DNA from 3 places in the Streptomyces sp. SLBN-31 genome. Region 2 is predicted to be linked to each of the others. Evidence: riboswitches for the same ligand, from Rfam matches in the RefSeq annotation. Region 2 holds a riboswitch; each other region holds the start of a gene.

Region 1 (5,807 bases), on a different contig from region 2:
CACTCGTCGATCGAGTCGGCGGCGATGTCGGGTGCCACTTCGTACGGCAGTCCCGCGGCGAGCGTGGCGTCGGCGCGGTGGACGGTGATCTCGTGGGCCATGCGGCGGGCCCAGAAGCCGGCGTTCGGGGACTCGGCCCAGCTCCACACCTTCGCGTCCGGCCCGGCCTCGCGCAGCGCGTCCACGACCAGTTCGCCGGCCTCCGCCAGCCAGGCGTCGAGGGCGGCCGCGTCGCCCGGGGTCTCGGGGCCGTCGCCGCGCGGCACCAGTTCGTCGTCGATGTTCTCCTGCGCCCGCGTCCGCACCAGCGTCCCCGACCAGCGCAGGACGCCTCCCATGTGCAGCACGAGCTGCTCCAGGGTCCAGTCGGGGCAGGTGGGGACGGTCGCGGCCAGGTCGGCCCCGGAGGTCACCACCGCTCTCAGCTGTTCGACCTGGTGGGCGATCTCGGCACAGTAGCGGTCATGCGGGAGGAGTGTCATGCCCGCACCATACGGAGGGAATGATCAGTTCAGCACCACGATTTCCGCCGCGTCGAACGCCACCCCGACCGTGTCCCCGACCTCCGGCGCCTCCCGCAGCGCGCACGCCGCCTCCAGCCGGGGCGCCTCCCGCGGCTGCAGGTGTACGGCGACGTGGGTGCCCTTGAAGGTTCGGGCGGCGACCGTGCAGCGCAGCCCCTCGTCGGCCGGGACGAGCCGGACGCCGGCGGGACGGACGAGCAGGGTGCGCGTGCCCTGGGGGGCGTCCTCGGGCACCGGCACCTTGCCCCAGGGGGTGTCCGCCGCCTCCCCCGCGACCGTGCCCTCCACCACGTTGTCGAAGCCGAGGAAGCGGGCCACGAACTCGTCCGCGGGCCGCTGCCACACCTGAAGTGGCGTACCGGACTGGGCGATCCGCCCGTCCCGCATCACCACGACCCGGTCGGCCAGCGCGAAGGCCTCTCCCTGGTCGTGCGTGACGGCCAGCACGGTCGTGCCCAACCGGCCGAACAGCTCCCGGAGTTCGACGACCAGCCGCTCCCGCAGCGAGCGGTCGAGCTGGCCGAGCGGCTCGTCCAGCATCAGCAGCCGCGGCCGGGGCGCCAGGGCACGCGCCAGCGCCACCCGCTGCTGCTCGCCGCCGGACAGCGAGGCGACGGCCCGGCGAGCGGCCCCCGGCAGGCCGACGAGCTCCAGCAACTCCCTTACCCGCTCGGCCTGTTCGGCCTTCGATGCCCCGTGCATGCGCAGCCCGAAGGCGACGTTGCCGCCCACGTCCCGCTGCGGGAAGAGCTGGTGGTCCTGGAACATCAGCCCCACCTCCCGCCGGTGCGCGGGCACGCCCGTCTGATCCCGCCCGTCGAGCGAGACCCGTCCGGAGTCCAGCTCCTGCAGCCCCGCCACCACCCGCAGCAGCGTCGACTTGCCGCTGCCGCTCGGCCCGAGTACGCACACGACCTCGTGTTCGGCGACGTCGAGGCCGACAGCGTCGAGCACGGCCCGCCCACCGAAGCGGACGGTGGCGTCTTGCAGGCTCAGCAGCATTCAGAACTCCCCGTTCCGGTCGGTGCGGAGCCGCTCGAGCACCAGCAGCGCCACCGCGCACACCACCATCAGAATCGTCGAAAGGGCCATCGCCTGCCCGTAGTTGAGATCACCGGGGCGGCCGAGCAGCCGCGCCACGGCGACCGGCAGCGTCGGGTTGTTGGGCCGCGCGATGAACACGGTCGCCCCGAACTCCCCGAGCGACACGGCGAACGCGAATCCGGCCGCGACCAGCAGCGCCCGCCGTACCAGGGGCAGATCGACCTCGCGCCACACCCGCCACGGCGAGGCCCCCAGCACGGCCGCCGCCTCCCGCAGCCGCGCGTCCACTGCCCGCAGCACGGGCAGCATGGTCCGTACGACGAAGGGGGCGCCCACGAGCGCCTGGGCGAGCGGTACCAGGATCCACGACGACCTGAGGTCCAGCGGCGGCCGGTCCAGGGCGATCAGAAAGCCGAAGCCGACGGTCACCGCGGAGACGCCCAGCGGCAGCATGAGCAGCGCGTCGAAGCCGCGGACCAGCCGGCCGGCGTCCCTGCGGGCGAGGGCCGCCGCGGCCAGAGCGCCGATCACCACGGCGATGGCGGTGGCGGCGAGGGCGTACTGCAGGGAGTTGCCGATCGCCTCGATCGGCGGGACGAGGAAGGTGTCGTCGTCCTTCGTCAGCGCCCGGTAGTAGCCGAAGTCCGAGCCACCGAGCGAGCGTTGGACCAGTACGGCGAGCGGGAGGAGCAGGAGTACGGCGACGGTGGCGAGGACACCGGCCAGCAGGGCCCACTGCCCCGCCCCGCGCGGCCGCCGGGCGGTGCCGCCCGCGTCCACCAGCCGCAGGGCGCTCTCCCGGCGCCGTACCGTCCACGCGTGCACGGCGAGGATCGCGCCCACCGCGACGAACTGCACGATCGTCAGGACGGCGGCGGTGGACAGGTCGAAGATCTCGGACGTCTGCCGGTAGATCTCGACCTCCAGGGTGGAGAAGGTGGGCCCGCCCAGGATCTGCACCACGCCGAAGGAGGTGAAGGTGAAGAGGAAGACCATCAGCGCGGCGGCGGCCACGGCGGGCCCGAGCGCCGGCAGGGTGACCGTGCGCCAGGCCCGGAGGCGGGACGCGCCGAGCATCCGCGCCGCCTCCTCCTGCCGCGGGTCCAGTTGCCCCCACAGCCCGCCGACGGTGCGCACGACGACGGCGTAGTTGAAGAAGACGTGCGCCAGCAGGATGGCCCACACGGTCGTGTCCAGCCGTACGCCCCACAGTTCGTCCAGCAGTCCGCCTCGTCCGACGAGCGCCAGGAACGCCGTACCGACGACGACGGTCGGCAGTACGAAGGGGACGGTGACGACGGCCCGCAGGACCTGTCTGCCGGGGAAGTCGAAGCGGGCGAAGACGTACGCGCCGGGGAGTGCGATCAGCAGCGTGAGCGCGGTGGAGGCGAGCGCCTGCCAGGTGGTGAACCACAGGACGTGCCGAATGTCGGACCGCGCGACCACGTCCGCGATCCGGCCGAGGTGCCACGTCCCGTCCGCCCGCAGCCCGCGCGCCACGATCGCGGCGACGGGCCAGGCGAAGAACAAGGCGAAGAACGCGACGGGCAGGCCCATGAGGCCGAGCCGCGCCGCGCTCCCCCGCCGCTCCGGGCGCGCGGCTACTTCAGTACGAGTGACGTCCACGACTTGACCCACTGGTCACGGTTGGCGGCGATCTTCGTCGGGGCCATGGCCTCCGGGTCCTTGGCGGCGGGGCCGTACTCGGTGAACTCCTTGGGCACCTTCGCGCCCTCGACCACCGGGTAGACGAACATGTTCAGCGGCATGTCCTGCTGGAACTCCTTGCCGAGCAGGAAGTCGATGAACGCCTTGCCGCCCTTGGTGTTCTTCGCGTTGCTGAGCAGACCGGCGTACTCGATCTGCCGGAAGCAGGTGCCGTACGACACCCCGGTCGGCGCGGTCGAGGGACGCGGGTCGGCGAAGACGACCTCGGCGGGCGGCGAGGAGGCGTAGGAGACGACGAGCGGCCGGTCGGCCTTGGCCTTCTTGCCGCCGGCCGAGCCGGAGAACTCCTGGTTGTAGGCCTGCTCCCAGCCGTCGACGACCTTCACGCCGTTGGCCTTGAGCTTCTTCCAGTACCCCTGCCAGCCACCGTCCCCGTACTTCGCGGCGCTGCCGAGCAGGAAGCCGAGGCCGGGCGAGGAGGTGGAGGCGTTCTCGGTGACGAGGAGGTTCTTGTAGGCGGGCTTGACCAGGTCGTCGAAGGACTGCGGCGGGGTCAGCTTGTGCTTGCTGAAGTACGCCTTGTCGTAGTTGACGCAGATGTCGCCGTAGTCGATGGGGGTGACCCGGTGCTTGCCCGGGTCGACGCGGAACTGCGGCTGCACGGTGTCGGCGCCCTTGGCCTCGTAGGCCTGGAACAGTCCGTTGTCGAGGGCCCGCGACAGCAGGGTGTTGTCGGCGCCGAAGAAGACGTCGCCTTGCGGGTTGTCCTTGGTGAGCAGGGCCTTGTTGACGGCCTGGCCGGCGTCGCCGCTCTTGAGGACCCTGACCTTGTAGCCGGACTGCTTCTCGAAGTCGGCGAGGACGCTCTTGGAGACGGCCCACGAGTCGTGGCTGACGAGCGTGACGGTCTTGGAATCGCCGGACGACTGGCCGCCGGACGACGACGATCCGCAGGCGGACAAGGTGATCAGGCCGAGGCCTACGGCCGCGGCGACGAACGTCTTGGTGTGCACTGAAGTTCCTCCTGGGTGACCAGGAAGAGACGCGGCCCCGCCCAGAAGATCTGGGCGGGGCGCAACAGCTTGAGTGATGACCGAACTTCCTACCCAGAATGACCTGGGCAAGGTTCAGAGGGTCTGCGGCCCGGTTGCCGCACTCTCAGCGCTGTGGCGCTCCCCTGTCGGAATATGAATATGTATGGACGGGCTCAGGTTACCGCTCGGTGGCCGCGAGCTGACCACAGGCACCGTCGATCTCCTGTCCGCGGGTGTCCCGGACGGTCACCGGCACCCCGTGCGCGGCGATGGCCTCGACGAACGCCTTCTCGTCCTCGGGCCGGGAGGCGGTCCACTTCGAACCGGGCGTCGGGTTGAGCGGGATCAGGTTGACGTGCACGGGCTTGCCCCGCAGCAGCCGCCCGAGCCGGTCGCCGCGCCAGGCCTGGTCGTTGATGTCGCGGATGAGGGCGTACTCGATGCTCAGCCGCCGCCCGCTCTTCTCCACGTACTCGAACCCGGCGTCGAGCACCTCGCGCACCTTCCACCGCGTGTTCACGGGGACGAGTGTGTCGCGCAGCTCGTCGTCGGGGGCGTGCAGGGAGATCGCCAGCCGGCACTTGAAGCCCTCGTCGGCGAACCGGTGGATGGCGGGCACGAGCCCGACGGTGGAGACGGTGATCCCGCGCTGGGAGAGCCCGAGCCCGTCCGGGGCGGGGTCGGTCAGCGCCCGCACGGCCCCGACCACGCGCTTGTAGTTGGCGAGCGGCTCGCCCATCCCCATGAAGACGATGTTGGACAGGCGCGCCGGTCCACCCGGGACCTCCCCGTCCCGCAGCGCCCGCATCCCGTCCACGATCTGGTGGACGATCTCGGCGGTGGACAGATTCCGGTCCAGTCCCGCCTGCCCGGTGGCGCAGAACGGGCAGTTCATCCCGCAGCCGGCCTGCGAGCTGATGCACATGGTCACCCGGTCCGGGTACCGCATCAGCACGGACTCGACGAGCGTGCCGTCGAACAGCCGCCACAGCGTCTTGCGGGTCGTGCCCTGGTCGGTCGACAGATGCCGTACGACGGTCATCAGCTCGGGCAGCAGCGCCTCCTGCAGCTTCCCGCGCGAGCCGGCCGGGATGTCCGTCCACTCCGCCGGGTCGTGCGCGTACCGCGCGAAGTAGTGCTGCGAGAGCTGCTTGGCGCGAAACGGCTTCTCCCCGATCTCGGCCACCGCGTCCTTGCGCTCGGCGGGCGAGAGATCGGCGAGATGCCGCGGCGGCTTCTTGGCTCCGCGGGGGGCGACGAAAGTGAGTTCTCCGGGCTTAGGCATGGCTCAACCAGTGTCGCAGATCAATTCGGTGCCCCGGGCTGCCCGGCCCGGTGGGGCGGCCCGGGGCCCCGCCGTGGAGTTCGCGTCAAGCGGCCGCGTGTTCCAGCTTGTCCTTCAGCAGGCGTTCGTTGCGCGGCATCTCCTTGCGGGCCTGGGGGCGGACGACGAGGGGCAGCAGGAGTTTGCCGATGCCGTGGCCCTCGAAGTCGAGGTCCATCGTCACGTGGGTGCGACGGCCGTCGTCGATGGGGG
Region 2 (5,807 bases):
GTGAGCCAGGCGGGGACGAGAGCATCGATCTTTGCGTCAATCTCGGTCACGGAATCAAGCCTGCCATCCGGGACCGACAGTCGGAAGTCGGGCCCGCCCGACAAGTGGCGTACGGACTACGCCGTGGCCGCCTTCAGGGGCTTCGCCGGGTCCGCCAGCAGCCCGGCGTCCATCGGGGTGGCCGCCTCGATCAGCCGCCGCCCCTGGGCCAGGTCGCGCGGCCTGCCGACCGCGAGCAGCGCCACCAGGCGGTCCTCGCGCAGCCAGCAGACGGACCAGGCCGGACCGGAGGGGTCGCCCCGCCACACGGTCGTGTCGGCGGACGCGTGATGCCCGGCGTACTGCACGAACCGGCCGAACTGCTCCGACCAGAAGTACGGGACCGGGTCGTAGACCGCCGGGGGCTCGCCGGTGGCCTCGCCGACGATGTTCGCGGCGACCGTGCGCGGACCCTGGAGGGCGTTGTCCCAGTGGTGGACGAGCAGCCGGTCGCCGTACCGGGCCGAGGGGAAGGAGGCGCAGTCGCCGACGGCGTAGACGTCCGGCACCGAGGTGCGCAGGCGGTCGTCGGCCAGGACCTCGCGGTGCGGGCCGAGCTCGACGCCGGAGCCGGCGAGCCAGCCGGTGGCGGGGCGGGCGCCGATGCCGACCACGACGGCGCCCGCGGGCACGTGTGTGCCGTCGTCGAGGACGACCGCGCCGGGCTCGACGCGCGCCACGCGCGCGTGTGTGCGCAGCTCGACGCCGGCGTCGCCGTACCAGGCGGCCATGGGCTCGGCCACCTCGGCGGGCAGCGCGCCCGCGAGGGGCCGGTCCGCGGCCTCGACGACGGTCACGGCGCAGCCCGCCTCGCGCGCGGCCGTGGCGAACTCGGCGCCGATCCAGCCCGCGCCGACGACCACGATGTCGTGCTGCCGGGCGAGCACGGGCCGCAGTCGCTCGGCGTCGTCCAGGGTGCGCAGCAGGTGCACGCCGGGCACGCCCTCGGCGCCCGGCAGCATGACGGGTTCGGCTCCGGTGGCGAGGACCAGGACGTCGTACGGGACGGGCCCGGTCTCGGTGTCCAGCCGGTGCTCCTCGGGGCGCACGCCCAGCACCTCGCGCCCCAGCCGCAGTTCGATGCCGAGTGCCTCGAAGTCGACGTCGAAGGCGGAGCCCTCGGACTTGCCGAGCAGGACGGCCTTGGACAGCGGCGGCCGGTCGTACGGCTGGTGGGGCTCGGCGCCGATCAGCGTGACGGTGCCGGTGAAGCCCTGTTCGCGCAGTGCGACCGCGGTCTGCACACCGGCCATGCCGGCGCCGACCACGACCACCCGCCGCTGCGACTGCGTCGTCTGCTCGCTCACCTGATCACCATAGACACTGACTACTCGTCAGTCAGGGGTCGTGCTCCGTGAGCTGTTCCACACCGTCGGTGAGCGACGGCGGCGGCCGGAGGCTCCCTTACCGAGGCGTGAGGGGTCGGGCTAGGGTGGCCCCCGTACACGCACTCGCGGGAGCCCGGACGCACCGGGCTGAGAGGGAGGCTGGCGGCCTCCGACCGTACGAACCTGATCCGGGTCATGCCGGCGAAGGGAGGGGCTGGACGCCCATGTCGTCACGTACGTCAGACGTCCTCGTCATCGGGGGCGGGATCATCGGCCTGGTCACGGCCTGGCGGGCCGCGCAGCGCGGTCTCGCGACAGCCGTGGTCGATCCGGAGCCGGGCGGCGGCGCCGCCCAGGTGGCCGCCGGGATGCTGGCCGCCGTCACGGAGCTGCACTACGGCGAGCAGACCCTGCTGGGCCTCAACCTGGCCTCGGCCCGCCGCTACCCGGACTTCGCGGCCGAGCTCACCGAGACCACCGGTCACGACCTCGGCTACCGCCGGTGCGGCACGCTCGCCGTCGCGCTCGACGCCGACGACCGCGCCCATCTGCGCGAACTGCACGTTCTGCAGCGGCAGTCGGGCCTGGAGTCCGAGTGGTTGTCCGGGCGCGACTGCCGGCGCCTGGAGCCGATGCTCGCGCCGGGCGTGCGCGGGGGGCTCCGGGTCGACGGCGACCACCAGATCGATCCGCGGCGGCTGGCGCGGGCGCTGGTGGCCGCGTGCGAGCGGGCCGGCGTGGTCTTCCACCGGGTGTGGGCCGAGAGCTTCCGGGTCGTGCGGGACCGGGCCGCCGGCGTCGTCACGGCCGACGGCAGCGAGCTGTCCGCCGGGCAGGTGGTGCTGGCGGCCGGCAGCCTCAGCGGGCGGCTGCCGGGCGTGCCGGACGACGTGCTGCCGCCGGTACGGCCGGTGAAGGGGCAGGTGCTGAGGCTGACCGTGCCGAAGCGGTACGCGCCGTTCCTGAGCCGTACCGTGCGCGCGATGGTGCGCGGCAGCCATGTCTACCTGGTGCCCCGCGAGAACGGCGAGCTGGTCGTCGGCGCCACCAGCGAGGAGCTGGGCTGGGACACGACGGTCACCGCCGGCGGGGTGTACGAGCTGCTGCGCGACGCGCACGAGCTGGTCCCCGGGATCACCGAACTGCCGCTGACGGAGACGCGGGCGGGTCTGCGCCCGGGCTCCCCCGACAACGCGCCGCTGCTCGGCCCGACCGAGCTGCCCGGCCTCCTGCTGGCCACCGGCCACTACCGCAACGGCGTGCTGCTGACGCCGGTCACCGGCGACGCCATGGCGCATGTCCTGGCCACCGGTGAACTCCCCGAAGAGGCCCTCCCGTTCACCCCGAAGCGCTTCGCGCGCGTGGAGCAGCACGCATGAACGTCTCCGTCAACGGGGAGCGGCGCGAGTTCGCTCCCGGTACGGCCCTGGACGCCGTCGTACGCACTCTGACCCCGGCCCCCTCCGGGGTGGCCGCCGCCCTGAACGAGACCGTCGTCCCGCGCGCGCAGTGGCCGTCGACGCCCCTCTCCGAGGGGGACCGCGTCGAGGTCCTCACCGCCGTCCAAGGAGGCTGACCCATGGCCGACGACCCCTTTGTCCTCGGCGGTACGTCCTTCACGTCCCGCCTGATCATGGGCACCGGAGGTGCCCCCAGCCTGGAGGTCCTCGAGCGCGCGCTGGTGGCGTCCGGCACGGAGCTGACGACGGTCGCGATGCGGCGGGTGGACCCGTCGGTGCACGGCTCGGTTCTGTCGGTGCTGAACCGGCTGGGCATCCGCGTCCTGCCGAACACGGCCGGCTGTTTCACGGCGCAGGAGGCCGTGCTGACCGCCCGCCTGGCGCGCGAGGCGCTCGGCACCGACCTGGTCAAGCTCGAGGTGATCGCCGACGAGCGCACTCTCCTGCCCGACCCGATCGAACTGCTGGACGCCGCAGAGACGCTGGTCGACGACGGCTTCACCGTGCTGCCGTACACCAACGACGACCCGGTTCTCGCGCGTCGGCTGGAGGACGTCGGATGCGCGGCGATCATGCCGCTCGGCTCGCCCATCGGCTCCGGGCTCGGCATCCGCAATCCGCACAACTTCCAGCTGATTACCGAGCACGCGCGCGTGCCGGTGATCCTGGACGCGGGCGCCGGTACGGCGTCGGACGCGGCGCTCGCGATGGAGCTGGGGTGCGCGGGCGTGATGCTCGCCTCGGCGGTGACGCGGGCGCAGGAGCCGCAGCTGATGGCCGAGGCGATGCGGCACGCGGTGGAGGCGGGCCGGCTGGCGTTCCGGGCGGGGCGCATTCCGCGCCGGCACTTCGCGGAGGCGTCCTCGCCGCAGGAGGGGCGCGCGCGCCTCGATCCGGAGCGCCCCGCGTTCTGAACGCCTGTTCGATCAGATCCGGACGGCGGTGCGAGGTCCGTCACAGCTCGGCTGCAGTACCGCCCCGATCTCACCCGAACCCACGGCCCTGTCAGTCTCGGCTCGTACACTCACCTGCGTGGATACGACCCTTCAGGACCCTCTGGTCGGGCAGGTGCTCGACGGCCGCTATCGCGTGGACGCGCGGATCGCGGTCGGCGGGATGGCCACGGTCTACCGGGCCCTGGACACCCGCCTCGACCGTGTGCTCGCGCTGAAGGTGATGCACCCCTCGCTCGCGGCCGACGGCTCCTTCGTCGAGCGGTTCATCCGTGAGGCGAAGTCGGTCGCCCGCCTCGCCCACCCGAACGTGGTGCAGGTCTTCGACCAGGGCACCGACGGGTCGTACGTCTACCTCGCCATGGAGTACGTCGCCGGGTGCACCCTGCGCGATGTGCTGCGCGAGCGCGGGGCGCTGCAGCCGCGCGCCGCCCTGGACATCCTGGAACCGGTGCTCGCCGCGCTCGGCGCCGCGCACCGGGCCGGGTTCGTGCACCGGGACATGAAGCCGGAGAACGTCCTGATAGGGGACGACGGCCGGGTGAAGGTGGCGGACTTCGGGCTCGTGCGCTCCGTGGACACGGTCACCAACACCACCGGGACCGTGCTCGGCACCGTCTCCTACCTCGCGCCTGAGCAGATCGAGCTCGGCACGGCCGACCCCCGGGTCGACGTGTACGCGTGCGGTGTCGTCCTGTACGAGATGCTCACCGGCGACCGTCCGCACGAGGGGGACTCCCCCGCCACGGTCCTCTACAAGCACCTCCACGAGGACGTCCCGCCCCCGTCGGCGGTCGTCCCGGGGCTGCCGTACGAGCTGGACGAACTGGTCGCGTCGGCGACCGCCCGGACCCCCGACATCCGCCCGTACGACGCGGTGGCGCTGCTCGCACAGACGCGTCAGGTGCGTGCCGCGCTCGGCGAGGACCAGCTGGACGCGGTGCCGCCGCGGGCGGTCGCGGCGGAGCACCGGGACATCTCCGAGGACCGTACGAGCGTCATCCCGCGCGCGCTGACCACGCCCCGGCCGCTGCCGGTGAACGACGAGCCCGCGCTGCACCGTACCAGCCGGCTGGAGTCTCCCCCGCCGCTGCCGCCGCGCCCGCGCGACGGGCGCTCCCGGCGCGGGCCGCTGGCGATCGTCGTCGCGGTGCTGCTGATCCTCGGTGTCGGCACGGGCGTGTGGTACATCAACTCCGGCCAGTTCACCAAGGTCCCGCCCGTGCTGGCGAAGACCCGGACGCAGGCCGAGAAGCAGCTGAGCGACGCGGGGCTGGACCTGGGGTCGGTCAGGCACGCCTACAGCGACACGGTGGCCCGGGGCACGATCATCAGCTCCGACCCCGAGCCCGGCACCCGGGTCCGGGACAACGCCTCCGTGTCGATCACCCTCTCCGACGGCCCCGAGACCGTGAAGGTGCCCGACGTGCAGGGGGGGACCCTGGCCGAGGCCAGGGCGCAGCTGAAGAAGAGCGGGCTCGAGGCGGGCATGGTGACCCGGGAGTTCTCCGACAGCGTCGAGCGGGGCTCGGTGATCTCCACGGAACCGGGGACGGGCGTGCGGCGGCACGCGGGCTCGGCGGTCGCGCTGACCGTCAGCAAGGGCAGCCCGGTGGACGTCCCGGACGTCACCGGCGAGGATCTCGACTCCGCGAGGTCCGACCTGGAGGACGCCGGCCTCACGGTGAAGGTCGCCGCCGAGCGGATCAACTCCGACTTCGACAAGGGGCAGGTCGCCGCCCAGACCCCGCGGGGCGACGGCCAGGCCGCCGAGGGCGACACGGTGACGCTGACGCTGTCCAAAGGCCCGGTGATGGTCGAGGTGCCGGACGTCACCGGCGACAGCGTCGACGACGCGCACACGGCCCTGGAGGGCGCCGGATTCAAGGTCGACGAGGACCGCGGTCTGCTCGGTCTGTTCGGCGACACGGTCAAGGCGCAGTCCGTGAAGGGCGGCCGGACGGCGCCGAAGGGCTCGACGATCACCATCAAGATCCGGTGACGGAGGGCCGCCACGGGCATGACAC
Region 3 (5,807 bases), on a different contig from region 2:
GATGACTCAGGGGGCCGGTCAGGGACCCGAGACGGAGCGGACGGCGACGTTGCGCGACTTCCGGGTGCCTGCGTACGTCCACGAGACCGGTCCGTACGGCCACAGCACGCACCCCGGCGACGTCGTACCGCCCCACGAGGAGACGTATCCCGAGGGCTACACACCGACCGAGCGCGACCTGCCCGTCATCAACCGCGGTGACACGCTCCAGGTGCCCGTCGACCCGGCGGGCCAGGCGGTGCCGCAGCCGAACGACGGCGTCGGCCCGCTCTACGTCGTCGGCGACGTCCACGGTTACCTGGACGAACTGGTGGCCGCGCTCCAGGAGCAGGGGCTGATCGACGCGGGCGGGAACTGGTGCGCCGGCACCGCCAGGCTGTGGTTCCTCGGCGACTTCACCGACCGCGGGCCCGACGGCATCGGCGTCATCGACCTGGTGATGCGGCTGTCCGCGGAGGCGGCCGCGGCCGGCGGCTACTGCAAGGCGCTCATGGGCAACCACGAGCTGCTGCTGCTCGGCGCCAAGCGGTTCGGCGACACCCCCGTCAACTCCGGCGCGGGCACCGCCACCTTCCAGGCGGCGTGGTTGCTGAACGGCGGTCAGAAGACCGACATGGACCGCCTCCAGGACCATCACCTGCAGTGGATGGCCCGCCTCGACGCCGTCGAGGAGGTCGACGGCTATCTGCTCCTGCATTCCGACACCACCGCCTACCTCGACTACGGCGACTCGATCGAGGCGGTCAACGACACGATCCGCGAGACCCTCACCCGCAACGACGCCGACGAATGCTGGGACCTGTTCCGCAAGTTCACCAAGCGCTTCTCCTTCCGCGACGAAGGCGGCGCGGACGCCGCACGCTCCCTGCTGGATACGTACGGCGGCACCCGTGTCGTTCACGGTCACAGCCCCATCCCCTATCTCCTGGGTGAGGTCGGCTCCGAGGACGGCGAGGACGACGCGGGCCCCGTGGTCGAGGGACCCCACGTCTACGCGGAAGGCCTGGCCATCGCGATGGACGGCGGGGTGACCATGGCCGGAAAGCTGCTGGTCCGGCAACTTCCGCTGGATATCTGAGCGTTCACAGGGCAGGCGCCCCGACGACGGAGCCGCGATGAACGGCGCAGGCCAGGGCCCAATTTCCGGAAACCCCCTGTCGACGTGTGCCGTCCCGGCTCTACCATCGGCTTATCCGTAGCAGGCTCCCCTCCGTTTCTGCCCGACGGCTCGTTGGCATGCGAGCCCCAAGCCCTACGGAGCATCGGGGGATGCACATGAACAGCGTTCCGCAGCACCTGCTGAGCGAGGACCGCCAGGAGTACGAGCGGGTCCTCGATGAGGCGCTGCGCTCCGCCCCAAACCGCCCGGAACTGGCCGCTGTGGGACAGCGGCTGAACACCGAACAGCTGCGCACCATGGCGCTGAACGCCACCGCACTCATCACGGCGGCCGCGGCGACCGAGTACCAGCACTACGTGAAGGTTCGCGAGGAACTGCGCCAGCCGGCGTCGTCCACCCCGTCGTCCACCCGCGCGTCGGGCTCCACGGAGCCGGGCCCGGACGCGATGGGGCTCGCTGCCACCCTCGGCGAGGCCGTCGAACCCGCCGGCGCGGGCGCCGTCGCCGTCGCCGCCGTCCTGACACCCGTCCTCGCCGGAACGGCCGCGGTGATATTCCTGCTCGTCGGATACGTCATCAGGTCGGTCGCCCCCAAACAGATGTTCGGCAAGACCATGATCACCGCTGGCTGGGTGTTCGGCGCGATGACCGCTGCCGCCATCCTCGTGGCCGCAGTGGGACTGCTCCTGACCGCGCTGCGCAACCGTCCGGCACTCGAAGCCGGACCGTACGGAGAACTGAGCGGAGAGGTGGCCCGGGCCAAGGACGCCTGGCGCGAGGCGCTGCTGGAGCGTGGCGTCCTGCCGTTCCTGCGGGAGGCCCTCGCCGACCCCGGCGCGGCGGCCGCCCTGAACACCACGACACCCTCGGCGCCGACGAGCCGCATCCCGCAACTCGGTTACGACCGCCCGGGCTTCACCAGCCCGGACGACGGACCGGCGCGCGGCCACCGGCCGAGCTTCACGAGCCCGGACTACACCAGCCCGGACTTCGGAGGCCCCGAACACCAGCCGGAGTGAGCCTCGGCTTGCGCCCTCCACCACAGGAAGACCCCCTTCGGGGGAGCGCAAGCCGAACCTCGACTGCGAGACTGCGACGACGCCATGGAGACGCGTCGGCGGCCGCCCGAGCCGGCGAGGCCGCACCTCGCCGCGGAACGGGGCGGCCCACGCCTCGGCCGTGAGGCACGAGCCGCCCCGCGGGGCTACGGCTGTTCGGCGATCGGCAGATACACCCGGTTCCCGGCCGCGGCGAACTCCTTCGACTTCTGAGCCATGCCCTCCTCGACCTCCTCCCGGCTACCGCCGTGCTCGCGGCGGATGTCCTGGGAGATCTTCATCGAGCAGAACTTCGGCCCACACATCGAGCAGAAGTGGGCGGTCTTGGCCGGCTCCGCCGGGAGCGTCTCGTCGTGGAACTCCCGTGCCGTGTCCGGGTCCAGGGCGAGGTTGAACTGGTCCTCCCACCGGAACTCGAAACGGGCGTCGGACAGGGCGTCGTCCCACTCCTGGGCGCCCGGGTGGCCCTTGGCGAGGTCGGCGGCGTGGGCGGCGATCTTGTAGGTGATGACGCCGGTCTTGACGTCGTCGCGGTTGGGCAGGCCCAGGTGTTCCTTGGGGGTGACGTAGCAGAGCATGGCCGTGCCCCACCAGGCGATCATCGCGGCACCGATGCCGGAGGTGATGTGGTCGTACGCCGGGGCGATGTCCGTGGTCAGCGGGCCGAGCGTATAGAACGGAGCCTCATCGCAGATCTCCTGCTGAAGGTCGATGTTCTCCTTGATCTTGTGCATCGGGACGTGTCCCGGGCCCTCGATCATGGTCTGTACGTTGAAACGCTTGGCGATCGTGTTGAGTTCCCCGAGCGTGCGCAACTCCGCGAACTGGGCCTCGTCGTTGGCGTCCGCGATCGAGCCGGGCCGGAGGCCGTCGCCGAGTGAGTACGTGACGTCGTAGGCGGCGAGGATCTCGCACAGTTCCTCGAAGTTCTCGTAGAGGAACGATTCCTTGTGGTGCGCGAGGCACCACGCGGCCATGATCGAACCACCGCGCGAGACGATGCCGGTCTTGCGGTTGGCGGTGAGCGGGACGTACGGGAGGCGGACGCCCGCGTGGACCGTCATGTAGTCCACGCCCTGCTCGGCCTGTTCGATGACCGTGTCCTTGTAGATCTCCCAGGTCAGCTCCTCGGCACGGCCGTCCACCTTCTCCAGTGCCTGGTAGAGCGGCACCGTGCCGATGGGGACGGGGGAGTTGCGCAGCACCCACTCACGCGTGGTGTGGATGTTGCGTCCCGTGGAGAGATCCATGACCGTGTCGGCGCCCCAGCGGGTCGCCCAGGTCATCTTCTCGACCTCCTCCTCGATGGAGGACGTTACCGCCGAGTTGCCGATGTTGGCGTTGACCTTCACCAGGAAACGCTTGCCGATGATCATCGGCTCGATCTCCGGGTGGTTGACGTTGGCGGGCAGTACGGCCCTGCCCGCCGCGATCTCCTCACGGACGACCTCCGGGGAGACGTTCTCCCGGACGGCCACGTATTCCATCTCCGGGGTGATCTCGCCCCGGCGCGCATAGGCGAGTTGGGTGACCGCCTCGCCGCCGCGACCGCGGCGTGGCAGGCGCGGCCGTCCCGGGAAGACCGCGTCGAGGTTGCGCAGACCGCCGCGGGGCGCGGTGTGCTTGATCCCGTCGTCCTCGGGACGGACCGGGCGACCCGCGTACTCCTCGGTGTCTCCACGGGAGATGATCCAGTTCTCCCGAAGCGGTGGCAGACCCCTGCGGACATCGGTGTCGACGAGTGGATCGGTGTACGGGCCGGATGTGTCGTACAGCGTGACCGACTGCCCGTTGGTGAGGTGCACCTGACGGACGGCAACCCGCACATCGGGGCGTGAGCCCTCGACGTATGCCTTGTGCCAGCCGATGGACTTCCCGGCCTCCTGGGACGATGCGCCCTCAGCGGGCTGCTCGTCCTCGCTGGAGGCAGGCGTGCGTACGTCGTCCTTGTTGGTCATGAGACCTACTCCCTACGCCGGCATTACCCGGTAACAGGTTCGGCGGTCGACGCAGCGGTTTCCGTCTGCCGACATTTCGTGGGGAACATCACTCGACTTCGGTGATGTTCCACGTGAAACATCGCTGGGACGGAGGTCAGCGCCCTCTCAGCCCGGTGCTCCGAGCTCCCGCGTGTGCAAAGGTGCCTCCACGCTAGCGTCATTTCTGGCGCGGTGAACAGGGGGCCTCTGTCGTTCTTGCGATGATCGGGCGGTGACCACGACGCAGCAGCCCTCGTATCCGCCGGAGCAGCCCCGCCGGTCCGGCTCCGTAAGCGGCGATGCCCACGGTCCCCACGGGGGCCGTGAGCAGCACGCGCACGGGCACTCCTCCGGTGGCCATGAGCAGCACGCGCACCGGCATGTGTCCGGTGACCCCGAACACGACGTCGGCCAAGGGCACGGCTCCGGTGGCGGTCACGGGCACAGCCACAGCCATGGGCCGGCGGCCCCCGTCTCCCGGCATCTGCGCAAGGTCATCGGGGCGATCCTCATCCCCTTCGCCGCGGCCGTGGTGGTCGGGCTCGCGGTGCTGTGGCCCGGCGGGGCACCGGCGCACGAGCGGACCGGGGTGGGCTTCGACCGGCAGTCCCAGCAGGCGACGGTCACCAGGGTCGTCGAGGTCAGCTGCAAGTCCGTCAACGCCTCCGGCGGGGGCTCGGCCGGGGCCACCTCGGCCGCCGGTGGCACCTCCGCCCAGCAGGAGGACAAGGGCACCTGCAAGAAGGCCACCGTCCGCGTCGACACCGGCCACGACAAGGGCCGTACGTTCGTCGAGATCGTGCAGCCGGACCAGTCCCGGCAACTGCACCAGGGCGAGAAGGTCGTGGTCGCCTACGAGCCCTCGGCGCCGAAGAACCTGCAGTACTCGGTGAGCGACGTCAACCGGCGCTTCCCGATGGCACTCCTCGCCGGGCTCTTCGCCGTCGCCGTCGTGATCGTCGGACGCATGCGGGGCGTCATGGCGCTGGTCGCACTCGCCATCAGCTTCCTGATCCTGAACTTCTTCATCCTGCCCGCGATCCTTCAGGGCTCGAATCCCCTGGTCGTGGCGGTCGTCGGGGCGAGCGCCATCATGCTGATCGCCCTGTACATGTGCCACGGTCTGTCCGCCCGCACCTCCGTCGCCGTGCTCGGCACCCTGATCTCCCTGGTGCTGATCGGCATCCTCGGCTCGCAGTTCATCGGCTGGGCCGCACTGACCGGCAACACCGACGACAACACCGGTCTCATCCACGGCCTGTACCCGTCGATCGACATGAGCGGTCTGCTGCTCGCCGGCGTCATCATCGGCTCGCTCGGCGTCCTCGACGACGTCACCGTCACCCAGACCTCGGCCGTCTGGGAACTGCACGAGGCCAACCCGGCCATGGGCTGGCGCGGGCTGTACCGGGCCGGCATCCGCATCGGACGCGACCACATCGCCTCCGTCGTCAACACCCTCGTCCTCGCCTACGCGGGCGCCGCGCTGCCGTTGCTGCTGCTCTTCTCCATCGCGCAGAGCAGTGTGGGGACGGTCGCCAACAGCGAACTCGTGGCCGAGGAGATCGTGCGCACGCTGGTGGGCTCGATCGGCCTGGTCGCCTCGGTGCCGGTCACCACGCTGCTGGCGGCGCTGGTGGTCTCGGCCGA

Evidence for each region. A riboswitch is a leader RNA that binds a small molecule or an ion and turns the genes downstream of it on or off. The one in region 2 is predicted to bind thiamine pyrophosphate.
Region 1: it holds a riboswitch for thiamine pyrophosphate, as region 2 does, so the genes downstream of both, FBY22_RS05465 (thiamine ABC transporter substrate binding subunit) here and thiO (glycine oxidase ThiO) in region 2, are expected to answer to the same signal.
Region 3: it holds a riboswitch for thiamine pyrophosphate, as region 2 does, so the genes downstream of both, thiC (phosphomethylpyrimidine synthase ThiC) here and thiO (glycine oxidase ThiO) in region 2, are expected to answer to the same signal.

Annotation. Positions count from the first base shown of each region.
Region 1 is NZ_VFNC01000001.1:1,144,771-1,150,577, reverse strand. It holds gene FBY22_RS05480 (maleylpyruvate isomerase family mycothiol-dependent enzyme) at 1-482, opposite strand, end outside; gene FBY22_RS05475 (ABC transporter ATP-binding protein) at 507-1,526, opposite strand; gene FBY22_RS05470 (iron ABC transporter permease) at 1,527-3,125, opposite strand; gene FBY22_RS05465 (thiamine ABC transporter substrate binding subunit) at 3,170-4,249, opposite strand; TPP riboswitch at 4,318-4,425, opposite strand; gene rlmN (23S rRNA (adenine(2503)-C(2))-methyltransferase RlmN) at 4,449-5,555, opposite strand; gene FBY22_RS05455 (SRPBCC family protein) at 5,641-5,807, opposite strand, start outside.
Region 2 is NZ_VFNC01000002.1:2,544,666-2,550,472, forward strand. It holds gene FBY22_RS31685 (Rv2175c family DNA-binding protein) at 1-50, opposite strand, end outside; gene FBY22_RS31690 (NAD(P)/FAD-dependent oxidoreductase) at 117-1,346, opposite strand; TPP riboswitch at 1,483-1,594, shown strand; gene thiO (glycine oxidase ThiO) at 1,592-2,746, shown strand; gene thiS (sulfur carrier protein ThiS) at 2,743-2,943, shown strand; gene FBY22_RS31705 (thiazole synthase) at 2,947-3,741, shown strand; gene pknB (Stk1 family PASTA domain-containing Ser/Thr kinase) at 3,860-5,782, shown strand.
Region 3 is NZ_VFNC01000003.1:664,566-670,372, forward strand. It holds gene FBY22_RS40640 (metallophosphoesterase) at 2-1,078, shown strand; gene FBY22_RS40645 (hypothetical protein) at 1,270-2,139, shown strand; gene thiC (phosphomethylpyrimidine synthase ThiC) at 2,325-4,136, opposite strand; TPP riboswitch at 4,129-4,318, opposite strand; gene FBY22_RS40655 (YibE/F family protein) at 4,390-5,807, shown strand, end outside.